Regions from separate parts of the Streptomyces sp. NPDC059696 genome, predicted to be linked through region 1. Evidence: riboswitches for the same ligand, from Rfam matches in the RefSeq annotation. Region 1 holds a riboswitch; each other region holds the start of a gene.
What was found. Region 1 has a riboswitch for cobalamin ahead of ACFV20_RS25975 (ribonucleoside-diphosphate reductase subunit alpha). Riboswitches for the same ligand answer to the same signal wherever they lie in the genome.
Positions count from the first base shown of each region.

Region 2: another riboswitch for cobalamin. It lies ahead of ACFV20_RS19000 (ABC transporter substrate-binding protein); the one in region 1 lies ahead of ACFV20_RS25975 (ribonucleoside-diphosphate reductase subunit alpha).
Region 3: another riboswitch for cobalamin. It lies ahead of ACFV20_RS10970 (energy-coupling factor ABC transporter permease); the one in region 1 lies ahead of ACFV20_RS25975 (ribonucleoside-diphosphate reductase subunit alpha).

Region 1 is NZ_JBHWFG010000026.1:33,686-40,462, reverse strand. Features, by position in the region: gene ACFV20_RS25975 (ribonucleoside-diphosphate reductase subunit alpha) at 1-2,246, opposite strand, end outside; cobalamin riboswitch at 2,371-2,544, opposite strand; gene ACFV20_RS25970 (GNAT family N-acetyltransferase) at 2,580-3,086, opposite strand; gene mctP (monocarboxylate uptake permease MctP) at 3,207-4,835, opposite strand; gene ACFV20_RS25960 (DUF3311 domain-containing protein) at 4,832-5,098, opposite strand; gene ACFV20_RS25955 (GntR family transcriptional regulator) at 5,241-6,005, opposite strand; gene ACFV20_RS25950 (extracellular solute-binding protein) at 6,320-6,777, shown strand, end outside.
Region 2 is NZ_JBHWFG010000016.1:45,389-52,165, forward strand. Features, by position in the region: gene ACFV20_RS18990 (ABC transporter ATP-binding protein) at 1-768, opposite strand, end outside; gene ACFV20_RS18995 (FecCD family ABC transporter permease) at 765-1,817, opposite strand; gene ACFV20_RS19000 (ABC transporter substrate-binding protein) at 1,814-2,830, opposite strand; cobalamin riboswitch at 2,899-3,089, opposite strand; gene ACFV20_RS19005 (CoA-binding protein) at 3,174-3,602, shown strand; gene ACFV20_RS19010 (4-hydroxybenzoate 3-monooxygenase) at 3,661-4,884, shown strand; gene ACFV20_RS19015 (ArsR/SmtB family transcription factor) at 5,097-5,456, opposite strand; gene ACFV20_RS19020 (cation diffusion facilitator family transporter) at 5,520-6,590, shown strand; gene ACFV20_RS19025 (YbaK/EbsC family protein) at 6,650-6,777, opposite strand, start outside.
Region 3 is NZ_JBHWFG010000008.1:60,485-67,261, forward strand. Features, by position in the region: gene ACFV20_RS10955 (energy-coupling factor ABC transporter ATP-binding protein) at 84-938, opposite strand; gene cbiQ (cobalt ECF transporter T component CbiQ) at 935-1,684, opposite strand; gene ACFV20_RS10965 (energy-coupling factor ABC transporter substrate-binding protein) at 1,691-2,059, opposite strand; gene ACFV20_RS10970 (energy-coupling factor ABC transporter permease) at 2,056-2,763, opposite strand; cobalamin riboswitch at 2,793-2,978, opposite strand; gene ACFV20_RS10975 (protein kinase) at 3,107-4,558, opposite strand; gene ACFV20_RS10980 (MDR family MFS transporter) at 4,778-6,070, opposite strand; gene ACFV20_RS10985 (ABC transporter permease subunit) at 6,067-6,777, opposite strand, start outside.

The DNA.
Region 1 (6,777 bases):
ATGCGGGTCGCCGGGCGCGAGCGCAGGTAGTACGTCGTCTTCAGCCCGGACTTCCAGGCGTAGGCGTACATCGAGGAGAGCTTGCCGATGGTCGGTGTCTCCAGGAACAGGTTCAGGGACTGGGACTGGTCCAGGAACGGCGTCCTGGCCGCCGCCATGTCGATCAGGCCGCGCTGCGGGATCTCCCACGCCGTGCGGTAGAGGGCGCGCACGTCCTCGGGGATCCAGGCGAAGCCCTGCACCGAGCCGCTGGCCTCGCGCAGGGCCTCCCGGGTGCGGGCGTCCCACACGCCGAGCCGCTTCAGCTCGTCCACCAGGTAGGAGTTGACCTGGAGGAACTCGCCCGACAGCGTCTCGCGCTTGAACAGGTTGGACACCTGCGGCTCGATGCACTCGTACACGCCCGCGATGGAGGCGATGGTGGCCGTGGGCGCGATGGCCAGCAGCAGCGAGTTGCGCATGCCGGTCGTGGCGACGCGCTCGCGCAGCGCCGCCCAGCGCTCCGGCCAGGTCAGCTCCGCGTCGTAGTGGTCCGGGTGCAGCACGCCCCGGGCCGTGCGGGTCTTCTCCCAGGCCGGCAGCGGGCCGTTGCGCTCGGCGAGGTCGGCGGAGGCCTCGTACGCGGCGAGCATGATCCGCTCGGCGATACGGGTGGACAGGGCCTTGGCCTCGGGCGAGTCGAAGGGCAGGCGCAGCTTGAAGAAGACGTCCTGGAGGCCCATCGCGCCGAGGCCGACCGGACGCCAGCGGGCGTTGGAGCGGCCCGCCTGCTCGGTCGGGTAGAAGTTGATGTCCACGACCCGGTCGAGGAACGTCACGGCCGTGCGGACGGTCTCGTCCAGGCGCTCCCAGTCGATGTCCCCGCCGGTCACGAACGCGCCGAGGTTCACCGAGCCCAGGTTGCAGACCGCCGTCTCGCCGTCGTCGGTGACCTCCAGGATCTCCGTGCAGAGGTTGGAGGAGTGCACGACGTGTCCGGGCTCGGCCGTCTGGTTGGCGGTGCGGTTGGCGGCGTCCTTGAAGGTCATCCAGCCGTTGCCGGTCTGCGCGAGGGTGCGCATCATGCGGCCGTACAGCTCACGCGCGGGCAGGGTCTTCTTCGCGAGGCCCTTCGCCTCGGCCGCCCGGTACGCGGCGTCGAACTCCTCGCCCCACAGGTCGACCAGCTCCGGCACGTCGGAGGGGGAGAACAACGACCACGGCGCGTCCGCGTTCACGCGCCGCATGAACTCGTCCGGCACCCAGTGCGCGAGGTTCAGGTTGTGCGTACGGCGGGCGTCCTCGCCGGTGTTGTCGCGCAGCTCCAGGAACTCCTCGATGTCGGCGTGCCAGGTCTCCAGGTAGACCGCGGCGGCACCCTTGCGCCGGCCGCCCTGGTTCACGGCGGCGACCGAGGCGTCCAGGGTCTTGAGGAACGGGACGATGCCGTTGGAGTGCCCGTTGGTGCCGCGGATCAGTGAACCGCGGGCGCGGATCCGGGAGTAGGCGATGCCGATGCCGCCGGCGTGCTTCGACAGCCGCGCCACCTGGTGATACCGGTCGTAGATGGAGTCCAGCTCGTCCTGCGGGGAGTCCAGGAGGTAGCAGGACGACATCTGGGGGTGCCGGGTGCCGGAGTTGAAGAGCGTGGGGGAGGAGGGGAGGTAGTCGAGGCGGCTCATGAGCCCGTAGAGAGCCGCGACCTCGTCCACCGCGCGTACGGTGTCGTCCTCGGCGAGACCGCACGCCACCCGCAGCATGAAGTGCTGGGGCGTCTCGACGACCTTGCGGGTGTGCGGGTGGCGCAGCAGATAGCGGCTGTGCAGGGTGCGCAGGCCGAAGTAGCCGAAGCGGTCGTCGGCCGCACGGTCGATCAGCGCGTCGAGGCGGGCGGCGTGGACGCGCACGAACTCGGCGGTGCGGTCGGCGATGAGCCCCTCGCGGTGGCCGACCGCGACGGACTCGGTGAAGGACGTGACGCCCTGCGAGGCGGCCTCCTCGCGGATGCCGATGGTCAGCAGCCGGGCGGCCAGCCGGGAGTAGGCGGGGTCCTCGGAGATCAGACCGGCCGCTGCCTCCGTCGCCAGTTCCCGCAACTCCGCCTCGTCCGCGGCGGCGGACCGGCCGCGCAGCGCGGCGGCGGCGACCCGGCCGGGGTCGGCGTCGGGGAGGTCGGCGGTCAGCTCGCTCAGGGTCCGCAGCAGCGCGGCACCGGGAGCGTCGTGCTCCTCTTCGGCTGAGACCGGTTCGGCTGGCGCGATGGTCACGTGGGGCTCTCCCTCGCTCGGCACGGGGGCCTCGTCGAGGGCAGGGGGCAGCACGCGAGCGCACTGCGGCGTCGCGTCCACCGGCCCACTCCACGAGGCCCGGACGTCAGGGCACACCGGCCGGGTGGCCGGGTGCGCTGTCGGCAGGTCCTCGGACTGACCCCTGTGCACGACGGCCCCAGGAACGGGCGGTTCCGGGAACAGACATGCACAAGTACACCGTTGCGGGACAGTTCCGGATTCGCACCGGATTCCCCTGCGGCGACAGCGAGCACGAGCATACATCTTGTGCCGGGTTCGAACGGCACCCCCAGATGTTGTGTCGTGCTGGTTTCAGAGCGTCAACTCATAGGTGAGAAGAGTGATGTCCGTCAGCTCCGGGAGGGGGTTCCAGTCACGATCGGGGGTACGCGTGAAGCCCAGCCGTCCGTAGATGCGGTGGGCCGCGTGCATGGTGGGCTGGGTCGACAGCACGACGCTCCGGCAGCCCGGGGTGGCCCGTGCCCGCTCGACGCAGGAGCGCACGAGGGCCTCGCCGACTCCCTGTCCGCGGGCCGCGTGCGCGACGGCGAGCATGCGGATCTCGGCCTCTCCGGGGCCGGCTATGTCGGCCATGGGCCCGCCGGACGGCACGAAGGTGACGCCGCCGAGCACGCGGCCGTCCTTCAGAGCCGCCAGGACGTCCGCGGCGCCGGCTCGTCCGGCGACGTCCCTCAGTACGCCCAGGTACGCGTCGCCCTCGCCGAAGTCGAGGAGGCCGTCCTGAAGGTAGGCCTGGGCGGTGATGGTGCCGAGTTCGTCGTATTCGGTGGGATGCGCACGGCGGATCAGGAGGTCCATGGCGCGAGTGTGCACGACAGCGGGCCGCCGATGTGTGTCAGGTCGGCGGCCCGCTGCGGGTGTGGTGTGGTTGTTCGCGCAGTTCCCCGCGCCCCTGAGCGCGGCCCGCTCAGGCCGCGCTCAATGGCTCGTCCCCGCCGTCGCAGGCGGGAGTTCCACCTGGACCCCCGGGTCGCCCGCGTCCGCCGTGTAGTCCTCCGGCTTGGTCTCGTCGATGCCGTCGGGAGCCTTCAGGGCCTTCAGGACGAAGGTCAGGACCACCGTCACCACCACGTTCAGGACGAACGCCGTGAGGCCGATGTAACCGATCTCCCCGATGCCCGGGATCTCCTTCGCGGAGCCGCCGAAGTGCTTCTGCGTCGGGGAGGCCACGCCGTACGCCGCGACCGTGCCGTAGACCATGCCGACCGCCCAGCCCGCGAGCAGGGCCCAGCGGTGGAACCAGCGGGTGAACAGGCCGCCGACCAGCGCCGGGAAGGTCTGCAGGATCCAGATGCCGCCCAGCAGCTGGAAGTTGATGGCGACCGTCTTGTCCATGGTGAGGACGAACGCCAGGGCGCCGACCTTCACCAGCAGGGAGACCAGCTTGGAGACCTTGGTCTCCTGCGCCGGGGTGGCGTCCGGCTTGATGAAGTCCTTGTAGATGTTGCGGGTGAAGAGGTTCGCGGCCGCGATGGACATGATGGCCGCCGGCACCAGCGCGCCGATGCCGATCGCCGCGAACGCCACGCCCGCGAACCAGTCCGGGAACATCGTCTCGAACAGCTGCGGGATCGCCAGCTGACCGTTCTGCACCTTGATGCCGGCCGCGATCGCCATGAAGCCGAGCAGCGCCAGCAGACCCAGCATCAGCGAGTACAGCGGCAGGATCGTGGTGTTGCGGCGGATCACCTCACGGCTCTTCGAGGACAACGTCGCCGTGATCGAGTGCGGGTACATGAACAGGGCGAGGGCGGAGCCCAACGCCAGCGTGGCGTACGTCCACTGGCCCGGCTCGGCCGGTGCCAGGGCCCCGCGTGGCGCGCCGGTCGCCGGATTGGTCTGGCTGAACGCGTCGCCGGCCTTGGCGAAGATGTCGTCGAAGCCGCCCAGTTTGATCGGGATGTAGATGATCGCCACCGCGATGACGATGTAGATCAGCGTGTCCTTCACGAACGCGATGAGCGCGGGGGCCCGCAGACCCGACGAGTACGTGTACGCCGCGAGCACGCCGAACGCGATCAGCAGCGGCAGGTCCTTGACGAACCAGTTGGTGTTCTCGCCGCCGCCGACACCCATCACGTCCAGCACGGCCTGGATGCCGACCAGTTGGAGCGCGATGTACGGCATCGTCGCCAGGATGCCCGTCACGGCCACCGCCAGCGACAGGCCCTTCGAGCCGAAGCGGCCGCGCACGAAGTCGGACGTCGTGACGTACCCGTGCTTGTGGGACACCGACCACAGGCGCGGCAGGAAGGTGAAGATCAGCGGGTACACCAGGATCGTGTACGGCACGGCGAAGAAGCCGGCCGCGCCCGCCGCGTAGATCGCCGCCGGCACGGCGACGAAGGTGTACGCCGTGTACAGGTCGCCGCCGAGCAGGAACCAGGTGATCCAGGTGCCGAACGAGCGCCCGCCCAGGCCCCATTCGTCCAGGCTGTGTTCGTTCTCGGCCTTGCGCCAGCGCGCGGCCAGGAAGCCCATGGCCGTCACGGCCACGAAGAAGAAGATGAAGACGGCGAGTGCGACGCCGTTCACGCCGTCCTTCACTGCGACGCACCGCCCTTCGCGGCCGAGCGGGCGCGCTGGTCACGCTGCCACAGCTTGTAGGCGATCATCGTCAGAGCGGTGGAGATGAGCACCCACGCCATCTGGTACCAGTAGAAGAACGGGATACCGATGAAGGCCGGGTCGGTCTTGGCGTACGAACCGACCCACAGCATGGCCACGAACGGCGCGACGAGGCACACGGCGATGACGACGCGCACGGGCGTCACCACCGGCCCTCTGCTTGCTTCAGGCGCTTGCGACATCAGGCGGCTCCATCCCTTGGTGATCACCTGTGCAATGCGCAGGCAATCTAGGTCAGGGGGAGGCGGGAGCGGAACCCCTCGTCCGCAATGCGGTACCCAACCGAAACCCGGCGCCAGCAGGGACGGAGCGCCGCCCGGCCGGCTACTCGGCGGGCCGCTTCAGCCGCGCCACGAACTTGTACCGGTCGCCCCGGTAGACCGACCGCACCCACTCCACCGGCTGGCCGTCCCGGTCCAGCGAGTGCCGGGAGAGCATCAGCATCGGCAGCCCGACGTCCGTGCCGAGCAGACCGGCCTCGCGCGGGGTGGCCAGGGACGTCTCGATGGTCTCCTCGGCCTCCGCGAGATGGACGTCGTAGACCTCGGCCAGCGCCGTGTAGAGGGACGTGTACTTCACCAGGGACCGGCGCAGGGCGGGGAAGCGCTTCGCGCTGAGGTGGGTGGTCTCGATGGCCATCGGCTCGCCGTTGGCCATGCGCAGCCGCTCGATGCGCAGCACGCGTCCGCCGGGCGTGATGTCGAGCAGCCCGGCCAGCCGGTCGTCGGCGGTGATGTAGCCGATGTCCAGCAGCTGCGAGGTGGGTTCGAGGCCCTGGGCGCGCATGTCCTCGGTGTACGAGGTCAGTTGCAGCGCCTGCGAGACCTTCGGCTTGGCGACGAACGTGCCCTTGCCCTGGATGCGCTCCAGCCGGCCCTCGACGACCAGCTCCTGCAGCGCCTGGCGCACGGTGGTGCGGGAGGTGTCGAACTCCGCCGCCAGCGTGCGCTCGGGCGGGACCGGCGTGCCCGGCGCCTGGGTCTCGGTCATGTCGAGCAGGTGCTTCTTCAGCCGGTAGTACTTGGGCACGCGCGCGGTACGGACGGGCACCCCGTTCTCGTTCTCCGCACTGCTGACGTCGGTGCTCATGCTCCGCCTTCCCGGCCCGGTCTGCCGACACGATCCCACTTGTATACCGTCGGCGCCTCTTTTGGTCTAGTCCACCATTCCCTGTGGTCTACCCGCAGTATGCCTCGTTCCCTTCGGGTTTTCGCTGGCTTCTTACTTAAAGGTTCCTGCATATGTAGGTCGCATAACGGCTGGTCAGAGCTTTATCGGGCCCCTTGACAGGCCCTCTGGTCCGGTCCAAGCTCCTCGGTACTGGTCTACACCATTGGTCCAGGCCCGGCCCCACGTTCACTGCGGGGAGCCAGGGGGGTTGTGGGATCCCTGAGGAGGGTGGCGTGAAGCGCAAGCTGACAGCCGCGATCGGTATCGCGGGCATGATGGTCTCCATCGCGGCATGCGGGGGCGAGGGCGACGGGGGCTCGGACAAGGGCGCGGACGCCAAGGAGCTGACCGTCTGGCTCACCGTCGACGCCCAGAACAACTGGCCCGGGCTGGTGAAGGCCGCCGACGCCGCCGTGAAGAAGACGCACCCCGGCGTCAAGATCAACCACGAGTACTACGGCTGGCCCGACAAGAACGCCAAGCTCGACGCCGTCCTCGCCACCGACAAGGCCCCCGACGTGGTCGAGATGGGCAACACCGAGATGCTCGGCTACATGGTCAAGGGCGCCTTCGCCCCCCTCGACGCGTCCGAGTTCGACAACTCGGACGCCTGGCTGGACGGCCTCAAGGCCTCCGTCACCTACCAGGGCAAGACCTACGGCGTCCCGTACTACGCCGGCGGTCGCGTCGC
Region 2 (6,777 bases), on a different contig from region 1:
GGGCCGCCCGTCGGGCCCGTCGCGGCTCACGGCGGCCCGCACCCCGTACACCTCGGCGATGAGCTCCGCCGTGAGGACCTCGTCCGGGGTGCCTCCCGCCACGACCCGTCCCGCGCTCAGCACGAGGACCCGGTCGCAGTACATCGCCGCGAGGTTGAGGTCGTGCAGAGCGACGACGGTCGTGACGGGCAGGGCCGTGACCAGGGCGAGCAGGTCGAGCTGGTGGTGGATGTCGAGGTGGTTGGTGGGTTCGTCGAGGAGGAGCTCGCGGGGGTCCTGGGCGAGCGCGCGGGCGATCTGCGCCCGCTGGCGTTCGCCGCCCGAGAGGGTGTGCCACAGCCGGCCGGCCCGGTCGGCGAGGCCCGTGCGCTCCAGGGCGGCGCGTACCGCCCGCTCGTCGTCGGCCGAGGCGGGCGTCCAGGCCCGGCGGTGCGGGACGCGGCCCAGCCGTACGACGTCCTCCACCGTCAACTCGACCTGACTGTGCGACTGTTGCTCGACGACGGCCAGGCGGCGCGCGACCGTGCGGCGGGGCAGGCCGGCCAGCGGTGTGCCGTCGAGGGTGACGACTCCGGAGGTCGGTGTGAGCAGCCCGGCCAGCAGCCGCAGCAGCGTGGACTTGCCGGAGCCGTTGGGGCCGAGCACGCCGACCGTGGAGCCCGTCTCCGGGGCGAGGGCGACGCCGTCCAGGATGAGACGCCCGTCGGCGCGGCGGCTGACCCGGTCGGCCCGCAGCCCCGCCCCCACGGGTGCTTCCGCGCCGCTCACCGTGCCCTCCGGGTCCGGTACAGCACCGCCACGAACGCCGGCACCCCGATCAGTGACGTCACGACACCCACCGGGACCTCCTGCGGATCGAGGACGGTACGGGCCAGGGTGTCCACCCAGACCAGGAAGACCGCTCCGGCGAGGGCGGTGATGGGCAGCAGCCGCGCGTGCCCGGGGCCGGTCAGGGCCCGGGCCGCGTGCGGCAGGACCAGTCCGACGAAGCCGATCGCCCCGGCGGAGCTGACGAGCGCGGCCGTGAGCAGGGCCGTGACGCACAGCAGGACCAGGCGGGTGCGGGCGACGGACACGCCGAGCGCGGCGGCGGCGTCCTGCCCGAAGGCGAAGGCGTCGAGGGCACGGGCGTACGACAGGCACACCACCAGCGCCACCGCCAGTACGGCCAGGCACAGCCGGACATCGGTCCAGCCGGCGCCGCCGAGCGAGCCGAGGAGCCAGAACAGCACGCCGCGGGTGGTCTCGGCGTCGGCGGAGGTCAGCACGACGAATGAGGTCAGCGCGGAGAAGAGCTGCATGGCGGCGACGCCCGCGAGGACGACCCGGTCGGTGGTGCCGCCCAGGCTGTGGCTGAGCAGCAGCACCAGCGCGAACGACAGCAGGGCGCCGAGGAACGCCCCGGCCGGCACCGGCAGGGCACCGCCGCCCACGCCGAGGACGACGACGAGTACCGCTCCGGTGGAGGCGCCCGAGGACACTCCGAGGACGAAGGGGTCGGCGAGCGGGTTGCGCAGCAGGGACTGCATCACCGCTCCGCACACGGCCAGTCCGGCTCCGCACACGGCCGCGAGCAGGGTGCGCGGCAGCCGCAGCTGCCAGACGATGCCGTCCCGGATCGGCGTCAGCCCGGAGCTGCCGAGACCGAGATGGGCGGCCACGACGGACCACACGTCCGCGACGCCGATGTCGGCGGGGCCGATGGTGATGGCCACGGCGAGGGAAGCGACGAGCGCGACGGCCCCGGCCGCGCCCAGCGCGAGTCCTGCCCGGCGCCGGGGCCTGGTCCCGGCGGCCGGCAGGCCCTGGGCCGTCACCGCACCAGCCCGAAGCGGCGCAGCCCGGCGGCGACCTGCTCGACGCCCTCGACGGTGCGGATGGTCGGGTTCATGGCCTGCCCGCTCAGCAGCACGTACCGCCGGTGCCGGACGGCGTCCATGTTCCTCGTGACCGGGTTGGACTCCAGGAAGGCGATCTTCTTCTCGGCCGACTCGGCGGTCTGGGACGTGCGGGTCAGGTCGCCGATGACGAGGACGTCGGGGTCGCGGTCGGCGACCGTCTCCCAGTTGACCTGCGGCCACTCCTCGCGGGTGTCGTCGAAGACGTTCTTCGCGCCGAGGGCCCGGGTGATGATGCCGGGCGCTCCGCAACAGCCCGCCAGGTAGGGCGACTCGGAGTTCGCGAACCAGTACAGGAGGGTGACGCCGGAGGCGTCGACGCCCGCGGTGGCCTTCTTCATGCGCTGCCGGAGGGAGGCCACGAGGGCGTCGCCGCGCTTCCTCACCCCGAACACGGTCGCGAGGTCATGGACCTCGCGGTAGACGGTGTCGATGTCGAGTGCCTTGTCGCGTGCGCCGTCGCCGCCGCCCGAGTTGTCCTTGCCGGCGCAGTCGGACGGGGAGACGTAGGTGGGGACGCCGAGCTTCTCGAACTGTTCGCGGGTGGCGACGCCGCCCTTGCCGAGGGTGGAGACGAAGGACGCGGCGACGAAGTCGGGCTCGGCGTCCAGGACGCGCTCGAAGGACGGGTTGTCGTCGGCGAGGCGTGGCACCGTCGCGTCGGCCTTCTCCAGCCCCTTCATCACGGGGTCGGTCCAGGTGGCCGTGCCCGCGAGGCGGTCGGCGAGGCCCAGGGAGAGCAGGATCTCGGTGGTGCCCTGGTTGAGGGACACGGCGTGCTGCGGCGGGGCGGGGACGCGGACCTCGTGCCCGCAGTCGGTGAGGGTGACGGCGGCCTTGGCGTCGGTGGACGTGGTGCCGCCGCAGCCGGTCAGGAGAAGGAATCCGGCCGTGAGCAGCGCGGCGGCGCGGGCGGGGCGGGCGAGGGGCACGGGAACCAGTCCTCAGGCGTCGAGGGCTCATGCGCGGAGCCCGGTCGTACGGTGCTCCCCCGCCGCGCGCGGCCGCGGGGGCCGCCAGCAGGTCTTCGGACTCGGGTTCGCCCGGGTCGGAGCGCCTTCCCGGACGTCCGTGCAGGAGTCCAGTGGCCGAGGCCCCGCCCGTCCCCCTCACCGCTGCGCGTCAGTTCCGGATTCGCACCGGATTCCCTGACCCACGTACATGGGTTCGACTGGCCTCGGCAAGCTATCACGGGGGCCGTCAGGGGAATCACCGCGCACCCGCCGCCGTTGAAGGGGAGGAGCAGTTCGTCCACGACGTGCGAGGAGGCCGCCGGTGTACGGCGACGAGGCAACGGTCCGCAGGATCCTCACCGGGCTCGGCGACACCTGGGCGGTGGTGGGCCTGTCGTCGAACCGGCAGCGCGCGGCGTACGGCGTCGCCGCCGTGCTGCAGCGTTTCGGCAAGCGCGTCGTACCGGTGCACCCGAAGGCGGAGACGGTGCACGGGGAGAAGGGGTACGCGAGTCTGGCGGACATCCCCTTCGACGTGGACGTCGTGGACGTGTTCGTGAACAGCGAGCTCGCCGGAGCCGTCGCGGACGAGGCGGTCGCCAAGGGCGCGAAGGGCGTCTGGTTCCAGCTCGGCGTGATCGACGAGGGGGCGTACGACCGGACGCGCGCGGCGGGCCTGGAGATGGTGATGGACCGCTGCCCGGCCATCGAGATCCCGCGGCTGCCCCGGCACGACGTACGGACATCCTGACCTGAGGCCTCCTCCCGGAGGTGCCCGTCCGCCGGGAGGAGGCCTCCATAATGTGCGCATGTCCCACGCCTCTCCGCCTCCGGACTCCGACGGCCCGCAACGCTTTCCGGTCGTCGTCGTGGGCGCCGGCCCGGCGGGTCTGACCGTCGGCAACATCCTGCGGGCCGCGTCCGTCGGCTGTCTGGTGCTGGAGGCGGAGACCCGCGAGGTCATCGAACGGCGGCCCCGTGCGGGGGTCATCGAGGAATGGGCCGTACGCGGCCTGGAGAAGCGGGGCCTCGCCCGGAACCTGCTGGACCGCGCGGAACTGCACACCGCCTGCGAGTTCCGCTTCGAGGGGGAGCGCTACCGGTTTCCCTACGGCGAGCTGACGGGAAGTCACCACTTCGTCTACCCGCAGCCGTTGCTGGTGACGGACCTGGTGCGCGAGTACGCCGACGTCCGCGGCGGCGAGATCCGCTTCGGCGTCCGGGACGTGGCGCTGCACGACCTCGACAGCGACCAGCCGTCCGTGTCGTACGCCTGCCCCGAGACGGGTGAACGCCGACTCGTGCACTGCGACTTCGTCGCCGGGTGCGACGGGGCACGGGGAGCGACCCGGGCCGCGCTCCCTCCCGAGCGGGTCCGGATCGCGCGGCACGACTACGGCATCGGCTGGCTGGCCCTGCTCGCCGAGGCGCCGCCGTCCGCCGACTGCGTGCTGTTCGGCTGCCACGCGCGCGGGTTCGCCGGCCAGATGCCCCGCAGCCCGGAGCTGACCCGCTACTACCTCCAGTGCCCGCCGGGCGACGATCCGGACAACTGGCCGCACGAGCGCGTCTGGTCGGAGCTCCGGCAGCGGCTCGGGGCGGCCGGCGCGCCCCCGCCGACCGAGGGGCGGCTGATCGAGAAGCGCGTGCTGGACATGCACGACTACGTGGTCGAGCCGATGGTGCACGGCCGGCTCCATCTCGCGGGCGACGCGGCCCACCTGGTCGCCCCCATCGCGGCCAAGGGCATGAATCTCGCCCTGCACGACGCCTTCCTCCTCGGCGACGCCCTGGTGGCCCGGCTGACCACCGGCGACGACAGCGGCCTCGGCGGCTACGCGGAGGCGTGTCTGCGCCGGGTGTGGGACTACCAGGAGTTCTCGCAGTGGCTGTCCGAGGTGTACCACGGCACGGCGGCGGGCGACCCGTTCCGTGCGGGCACCGCGCTCGCCCGGCTGCGCCGCCTGTTCACCTCGCCCACCGCGGCCGCCGCCTTCGCCGAGCAGTACCTGGGGACGGCGGCACGCTACTGAGCGAGCCGCGCGTCTCGGGACCGCGTCCCTGCCGTGCGAGCCGCGCCCAGCAGAACCGCGTCCCTGCCGTGCGAGCCGCGCCCAGCAGAACCGCATCCCTGCCGTGCGAGGCGTGCCCAGCGGGACCCCGGCGCTGCCGTGCGAGCCGCGCCCAGCGGAACCGCGTCCCTGCCGTGCGAGGCGTGTCCAGTGGGACCTGGGTGCTGCCGTGGTCAGTCGTGCGGGGGGCGGTCGCTGAGGCGGTGGTCGGCCACGTTCAGCGCCTCGTCGACCAGGCGGCGCAGATGGCCGTCGCGCAGTGAGTAGATCACCCGGCGGCCGTCCTTGCGCGTGTCCACCAGGCCCGCCAGGCGCAGTCGCGCCAGGTGCTGGCTGACGGCCGGCCTGGCCGCCCCGCACGCCTGCGTGAGGGTCGTGACGTCCGCCTCTCCCCCGGTCAGCGCGTGCAGCAGGGCGAGCCGGGTCCGGTCCCCCAGCAGGGCGAGAACCTCCGCGGCGAGCGCGAACTGTTCCTCGCCCGGGCTGCGCGGATGCGCATCGTGCGCAGATGAGAGGTGCATGCGTGCGCTCATAAGCACATAATGGCGGCACGGCACGGGTACGTCCACTCCCGCGCGCACCGGAAGGGGATCCACGTGAGTGACCGGCACGAGCAGGCCCGCCCTCATGAGCACACCCACGGGCACGATCACGAAGACCGGCCCGGGCACGGCCACCGCCACGGCCTGCGCCACCGGGTCGGTCACCTGCTCGTGCCGCACTCCCACGAGTCGGCCGACAAGGTCGACTCCGTCCTGGAGTCCTCGGCCCGCGGGATGCGGGCGCTGTGGGTCTCGCTCGCCGTGCTCGGCGTGACGGCACTGGCCCAGGCGGTCGTCGTGGCCGTGTCGGGCTCCGTGGCGCTGCTCGGGGACACGGTGCACAACACCGCGGACGCGCTGACCGCCGTCCCGCTCGGGATCGCCTTCGTGCTGGGCCGGCGGGCGGCCACGCGCCGTTTCACCTACGGCTACGGCCGGGCCGAGGACCTGGCCGGTCTCGTGATCGTGCTGACCATCGCCGCGTCGGCGGCCTTCGCGGGCTGGACGGCCGTGGACCGACTGCTGGATCCGCGCCCGGTGCAGCACGTCCCGGCGGTCGCCGTGGCCGCGCTCGTCGGCTTCGCCGGCAACGAGTGGGTGGCCCGCTACCGCATCCGCGTCGGCCGCTCGATCGGCTCGGCCGCACTGGTCGCCGACGGTCTGCACGCCCGCACCGACGGCTTCACCTCACTGGCGGTGCTGCTGGGCGCCGGTGGCTCGGCCCTGGGATGGGAACCGGCGGACCCGATCGTCGGACTGGCGATCACGGCGGCCATCGCCCTGGTGCTGCGGGACGCGGCCCGGGAGGTGTTCCGCCGGGTGATGGACGCCGTCGACCCGGCCCTGGTGGACCGGGCCGAGCGGGCACTGACGGAGGTGCCCGGGGTGCGGGGGGTGGGTGAACTGCGGCTGCGCTGGATCGGCCACCGGCTGCGCGCCGAGGTGGCGGTCGTGGTCGACGGCGAGGCGACGGTGCGCGAGGCCCACCGGATCGCCGTGGACGCCGAGCACGCGCTGCTGCACGCGGTACCGCGCCTGACCGCGGCCCTGGTGCACGCGGACCCGGAGCCGGCCCCGGGCGAGAGCGACCCACATCTGCCGCTGGCCCACCACATGGCGGCGTAGACGGGGAGCGCCCAGGCGGCCGCCGGAGCCGTCGCCGGCCGGCGCGGCGCGGCGTCGGGTCAGGAGACCCCGAGCCCCTCCAGCACCTCGGCACCGGGCAGCTGCGCGAACGCCTTGCCCGGGACCAGCAGCTTGCCGCGCCGCCGTCCGCTGCCGACCAGCACGTACGGCAGGTCGGCCACGGCCG
Region 3 (6,777 bases), on a different contig from region 1:
CTTCCGGACACCCGCAGCCCCCTCGCCGCCGCATGGCTTTCGGGGGGGCGGGAGCCTTCAGCCGTCCGGCCCCCGCACGGCTCCTACGCCCCGGACGCCCCCAGCCGCCCTCCCACGAGGGCGGCGAGTTCCTCCGGTGTCCGCGGGCCCGGGTGCGTCTCGGGCAGCAGACCCTGGGAGCGCAGCAGCTGCGCCGCCGCCGCGCCCCACGGCAGACGCAGCCCGGCCTCGCGGAGGAGATCCGGCCGGGCCAGGGCCGTGGCCGCGGGTCCGGTGCGGACACCGGACGGGGTGAGCAGCGCCGCGTCGTCGGCCCAGCGCAGGGCGAGGTCGACGTCGTGGGTGGCCATCACCACCGTGGTGCCGGCGGCCCGGAGCCCGTCGAGGGTGGTCAGGAGACGCTCCTGGCCGTCCGGGTCGAGTCCGGCGGTCGGCTCGTCGAGGATGAGGACCCGGGGCCGCATGGCGACCGCTCCCGCGATGGCGGTCCGTTTGCGCTGCCCGTAGGAGAGCAGATGGGTCGGCCGGTCGGCCAGGGCCGTGATGTCCAGGGCGGCCAGCGCCTCCGCCACGCGCGCCCGGACCTGCGTGTCGTCCAGGCCGAGGTTCAACGGCCCGAACGACACGTCCTGCTCGACGGAGGCCGCGAACAACTGGTCGTCCGGGTCCTGCACCACCAGCTGCACGGTCGTCCGCAGCCCGGTCAGCCCCTTGCGGTCGTACGCCACCGGCCGTCCCTCGACCGTCAGCCGCCCCTGGTGCGGTTTCAGACCGCCGGAGAGCAGCCGCATCAGCGTGGTCTTGCCGCTGCCGTTGCGGCCGAGCAGCGCGAGCGCGCGGCCCTCGCGGATGTCGAAGTCGAGGCCGCTGAGCACGGCCGGGCCGTCCTCGTAGGCGAAGGACGCGCCCCGCAGGGCGACGAGGGCGGGCTCGCTCATGTCAGCGGCCTTTCCAGTACGAGGGTGAGGACGGCCACCGCCGCGAGCAGCGCGCAACTGGCCGCGGTGAAACGGACGGAGACCCGGGCCTCGGGCACCAGGACCCGCAGGGTGCCGTCGTAGCCGCGCCCGGCGAGCCCGGCCTGGAGACGGGTGGCCCGGTCGAAGGCCCGGACGAAGGCGGTGGCGCCGAGCCCGGCCAGGGACCGCCACTCCGCGGCCCGGCCGGTGTGCCCGAGCCGGGCCGCCTGGGCCTCCCGGATGCGGCGCACGGAGTCCAGCAGCAGGAAGCTCATCCGGTACGTCACGAGCGCGACGTCGACGACCGGAGCGGGCACCCCGGCCCGGACCAGCCGGGGCAGCAGGTCGGACATGGGCGTGGTGAAGGCGAACAGCAGCACGCCCAGGGAGGCCGCCGAGGTGCGCAGCAGCAACTCCCCGGCCCGGATCGGCCCGTCGGCGGCGAAGGCGACGAAACCACCCGGCCCGCCCACCTGGACGAGCAGCGTGAGGGCGCCCGTCACGCAGAAGCCCAGCGGCACCCGGTAGGCCCGCCACAGCCGCCGCCCGGGCACACCGGCCGGACCCAGGAGCACGACCAGGGCCGTCAGGAGCACCAGGGCCGCGCCCGGCCAGGGCGGCAGCGAGATCGCGAGCAGGGTGAGACCGAGTCCGAGCACGGCCTTGTCCACGGGATGGCGGCGGCGCCAGCGACTGCCGTGCGCCGCCGCGTCGATCGGCAGCACCCGGGCTCAGTCCCGTTCCGCGGCGGACTTCCCGGCGGTGCCGGCGAGCGTGTCGTCGGACTCCCGCTCCAGCGCCCGCTGCTCGCCCTGCCTGCGGCCCCGGCGCAGACCGAAGTAGTAGGCGAGTACACCGGCGCCGAGAGCCGCCTGGAGGGCGAACAGCGCCGACTCGATCTCGCCGGAGGGCGGTTCGTACAAGGGCGAGAACCACGGCTCGTAGTCCGGCTTCAGCTCGGTGATCGCCGTCTCCGCCTCGGCGTCGGCGCCCGTGAACGGCTCCTTCTTGTGGTCGCCGAGCCCGAGCGCCAGGGGCAGCACCGCCAGCGCGGCCACGGCGAGCAGCAGGAGCAGGTTGATCTTCGTGTTCCGCTTCATCGGGCCACTGCCTCGGTCTCGGTCTCCGTCCGGGCCCGCCGGGTGGCGACGAGCACGCCCAGCCGGGTCAGTTCGCCCTTGCTGGACTGCACCAGCAGCCGCATCACGAGCACGGTCAGCAGGCCCTCGCTCACCGCGAGCGGGATCTGGGTGACGGCGAAGATGGAACCGAATTTGCCGAGCGCGCCCAGGAACCCGCTGCCCGGGTCGGGGAACGCGAGCGCCAGCTGCACGCTGGTGACGCAGTAGGTGGACAGGTCGGCGAGGAACGCGGCGAAGAACACCGCCACCATCAGCGGTGCGTTGGAGCGCCGCAGCAGCCGGTAGACGGCGTATCCGGCCCAGGGCCCGACGATCGCCATGGAGAAGACGTTGGCGCCGAGCGTGGTGAGGCCGCCGTGCGCGAGCAGCAGTGCCTGGAAGAGCAGGGTGATGGTGCCCAGCACCGCCATGATGGGCGGCCGGAACAGGATGGCGCCCAGGCCCGTGCCGGTGGGGTGCGAGCAACTGCCCGTGACGGACGGCAGTTTCAGGGCGGACAGGACGAAGGTGAAGGCACCGGACGCACCGAGGAGCAGCGTGCTCTCGGGATGCTCGCGCACTTCACGGGTGAGCGACCGGACCCCGTGGACGACGAACGGCGCCGACGCGACGCCCCAGGCGACCGCGTGCGCCGGAGGAAGGAAACCCTCGGCTATGTGCATGGCTCAGCAGACCCTCTCCAGCACCTCGTGGATGGTTGACGCGCCTTGGCCGGTCTCCTGGCTGACGGGTACCACCGCCCGGACTCCGCCTTCCCGGGTCACGAGGACCCAGTGGCTGCCCCTGAGGGCTGGAGCCGGACTTCCCGATTCACAGTGGCGAGGGCCGCACCGGCATCACACCGGATTTCCCGTTCACCAAGGCCTGGTGACAATAAGGCCGGGGTAAGGGCGATGACAAGCCACCCAAGGGGCGCGTGAGGGGGCGCCCGTTCGCACACCGGCGCATCCCGCGGCCGATCCACGCGCGCTCGACAGCGGCCCGTCACACGCCGCCCGGGCCGCGTCAGTCGTCGGTCCCGTCGTCCCCGCCGTCGTCGCTCCCGTCCTCTTCCCCGCCCTGGAGCGGCTCCTGCGGCTTCGGCTGCGCCGGCCCGCCGCCTGCCCCCTGTGTCGGAGCCGCCGCACTCGGCGCGGGCGCGGCAGGAGCCGACGAGGACGGCGAGGCGGAGGGAGTGACATCGGCCACGGTGCCGGTGTCCGGCGTGTCGGCCGTACCCGGGCCGACGGCCGGGTCGGCCCGCTGGTCGGTCTGCTGCTCGGAGGAGCCGGGCGCGGAGTCCTCGGACGCCTCGGCGGCTGGACTGCTCGCCGTCGGGGACGCGTCGGGTTCCGTGCCCTCCGCGGTCGTGTCGGGCGAGAACCAGCGCATGCCGAGGAGCATCGCCGCGAGGAAGAGGCCCGCGGCGGCGGCCGTCGCGGCCACCCTCGACCGGTTGCCGGCACCGCCGCGCCCGCGGGTGCGGCCCGAACGCCCCGCCTGGGCGGCCCGGGCCGCGGTGCGGTGTCCCGTGGTCGCCGGCAGCGCGTACGTGGTCGGAGCGCCGGTGTCGGCGCCGCCGTACGAGCCCGGACCGGCGGGCTTCGCCCTGGACGTGGTGGCGGGCCGCAGCGGCGGGGAGACCTCGGGCAGTGGCTCGGGCAGGCCCTGCCAGGCGCCCCCGGCGAACCACTCGGCGGCCTGCTGGGCGGTGGGCCGGTCCTCGGGCTGCTTGGCGAGCAGACCGAGGAGGTAGTTCTCGAACGCGGGCGGAAGCCCGGCGACCCCGAGCTCGCGGGGCGGCACGGGAGCGGAGTCGAGATGCTGGTGGAGCAGGGCGACGGCGGTGTCGGCCTCGAACGGCGGTCGTCCGCTGAGGAGCTGGTAGAGCACACAGCCCAGGGAGTACATGTCCGAGGCCGGCCCGGCGGGCTTGCCCAGGGCCCGCTCGGGCGCGAGGTAGAGGCCGGTGCCGATGATCTGCCCGGTGGCGGTGAGCGCGGCGCCGGGGTCGTCGAGGAACCGCGCGATGCCGAAGTCGCCGATCTTCAGCGTGCCGGCCGTGTCCAGCAGCAGGTTGGCCGGTTTGACGTCCCGGTGCACGATGCCCTGGGCGTGCGCGGCGGCGAGCCCCGCGGACGCCTGTGCGGCGAGCCGGGCCACCCGCTCGGCGGGCAGCGCGCCGGAGCCGGCCAGCACCCCGGCGAGGCTGTCGCCCTCGACGAGCTCCATGACCAGGTACAGCCGGTTGTCGTACTCCCCGAAGTCCAGGACCCCCACGACGTTGGGGTGGTTGAGACGCCCGGCGGTCTGCGCCTCCAGACGGAACCGGGAGGCCGCCGTGGGGTCGGTGTCCTGGGGCAGCAGCAGCTTGAGGGCCACCGCTCTGGCGAGCATGGTGTCGTAGGCACGCCAGACCTCTCCCATTCCACCGCGCCCGATCTCAACATCCAGCCGGTAGCGGCCCGCTAGCAGCACTCGTCCTCGTCTCATGCGTGGGAAGGTCGCGCCGCAGGCCGAACTCCCCGCGTCCGCACGGGGGTTGGTGGGGGTGCCGCAGCCGACCCAGGATACTGGCGCGGCGTCACCGCTGATCGCCGCAGCAGTGTCCTCCTCGGGCGTCGTCTCGCACATCCCGCGCGAAGAGGTCACCCGCCGGGGTGACGCCGCGGCGTCACCGGGAGCGCCGGTGCCGTCTCAGGCCGCCGCGCCCGCCTCCTTCGCACGGCGCGGCAGCAGGGCCACCGCCAGGGCCGGTACGGCCGCGAGGACCAGCCACGGCACGGCGGCCGGCAGCCCCAGGTCGAGCAGCGAGCCGGTGGCCGCGCTGCCGGCCAGGACGATCAGGCCGGAGACGGACGACAGCGCGCCCGTGTAGAGCCCGAGCCGGCCCTCGTCGGCGAGGTCGGGGACCCAGGCGCGGGCGGCGGGCACCACCAGCATCTGCCCCACGGTGAGAAAGATCACGAAGCCCGCGGCCGGCAGCAGCCCGGCGGTGCCGGTCCAGCCTGCCGGGCGGGCCGCGGCCACCACCGCGAAACCGGTCGCGATCAGCAGCAGTCCCGCGGTCATCGAGCGGCGCAGATCGAGCCGGTCGCCCGCCCAGCGGGTCACCCGCAGCTGGGTGAACACCACCAGCACCGACGACAGCGCGAAGAGCCAGGACAACGGCGCCTGCGAGCCCGTCGCGCGCTGCACCTCGTCCGGCAGGGCCAGATACAGCTGGTTGTAGGCGAGCAGATAGGAGCCGTAGGCACAGCACAGGGCGAGGAAGCTCCGGTTGTGCAGCAGGGCCCGGACCCCGCCCCGCTCGCGGACGCGGACCCGGCCGGGGATGTGCTGCGGCATCAGCCACAGGTGGCCGGCGAGGACGAGGACGAAGACCGCGGCACCCGCGAGGCACGCGGTGCGGAAGTCCACGGCGAGCAGCAGCGCGCCGAGCAACGGCCCGGCGAACGCCCCGACCTGGCCCGCCACGCTGAACAGGGCGAGGACCCGGGTGCGTGGTCCGTGGCCGTCCTCCTCCCAGACCACCGCCTGGCGGGCCACCTCGGACTCCACGGCCGGGGAGAACAGCGCGGCGGCGAACCCGATCACCAGCACCGCCCCGATCACGGCCCCCGGGGCCCGCGCGTACCCGAGCCACACGAACCCGGCGATCCTGAGCACACACCCCGCCAGCACGACCGGCCGCACCCCGAACCGGTCGACGAGCCCCCCGCCGACCACGAACAGCCCCTGCTGGCTGAAGGTGCGCAGCCCGAGCACGAAGCCGACCAGCCAGCCCGCCATGCCGATCGCGCTGCCGAGGTGCTCGGCGAGGAACGGCAGGACGGCGTAGAAGCCGATGTTGAAGGCGAGCTGAGTGAGGATCAGCAGCCGCAGCAGTGGCGACAGTTCCGCACACAGGCGCCAGGTGCTGTCGTGGGCCCCGGCGCCGGATGTGCGGGCGGCGTCGTGGGCCTGCGCGAGAGGGGCGGGGTCGGTCATCGGTCTTCTGTCTGTGAGGCTGTCCGTGAGGCTGTCTGTGAGGCTGTCTGTGAGGCGGACAGGGGTGTCAGGAGGGCGTCGGGGCGGTCCGGTCGCCCGCGTGGGGCCGGCACGACCCGGTTCGCGGGCGGCGCGGCCGGGCCGGCGGTCCGGGTGCGCCGCCGGGGGAGTCGTACGCCGCCCGCGGCCGTCACCGCGAGCGCCCCGAGCAGGGCGAGGATCGCGGCGGGGAAGAGGACGGCCCACGGGGCGCGCTCGGCGTACGGCTGGTTCTCGGCGAGCAGCAGGCCCCAGTCGGGGGACGGCGGCTGGGCGCCCAGCCCGAGGAAGCCGAGCGCCGCGAGGCTCAGCGCGATGCCCGGCAGCCGGAGCACGGCGTGCCGGGCGACCGGGGGCGCGACGGCGGGCAGCAGTTCGTGGCGGAGCAGGTACCAGCGGCCGGCCCCCAGCGCGCGGGTGGCCGTCAGGTGCGTGGTCGCGCGCTCCTGCCGCAGCAGGGAGGAGGTGTGTGCGGCCAGCGGGCACCAGGCCACGACGGCCACGGCGCACGCGGGCGTCCAGGGCCCGCTGCCCATGGCGCCGGTGACGAGGAGTCCGGCCAGGACGGGCGGTACGGCACTGAGGGTGTCGGTCAGCGGCCCGGACAGCCTCGGCAGCAGCCCCAGCAGCAGCCCGGCGACGAGGGCGGCGGCACTCACCGCGAGCGC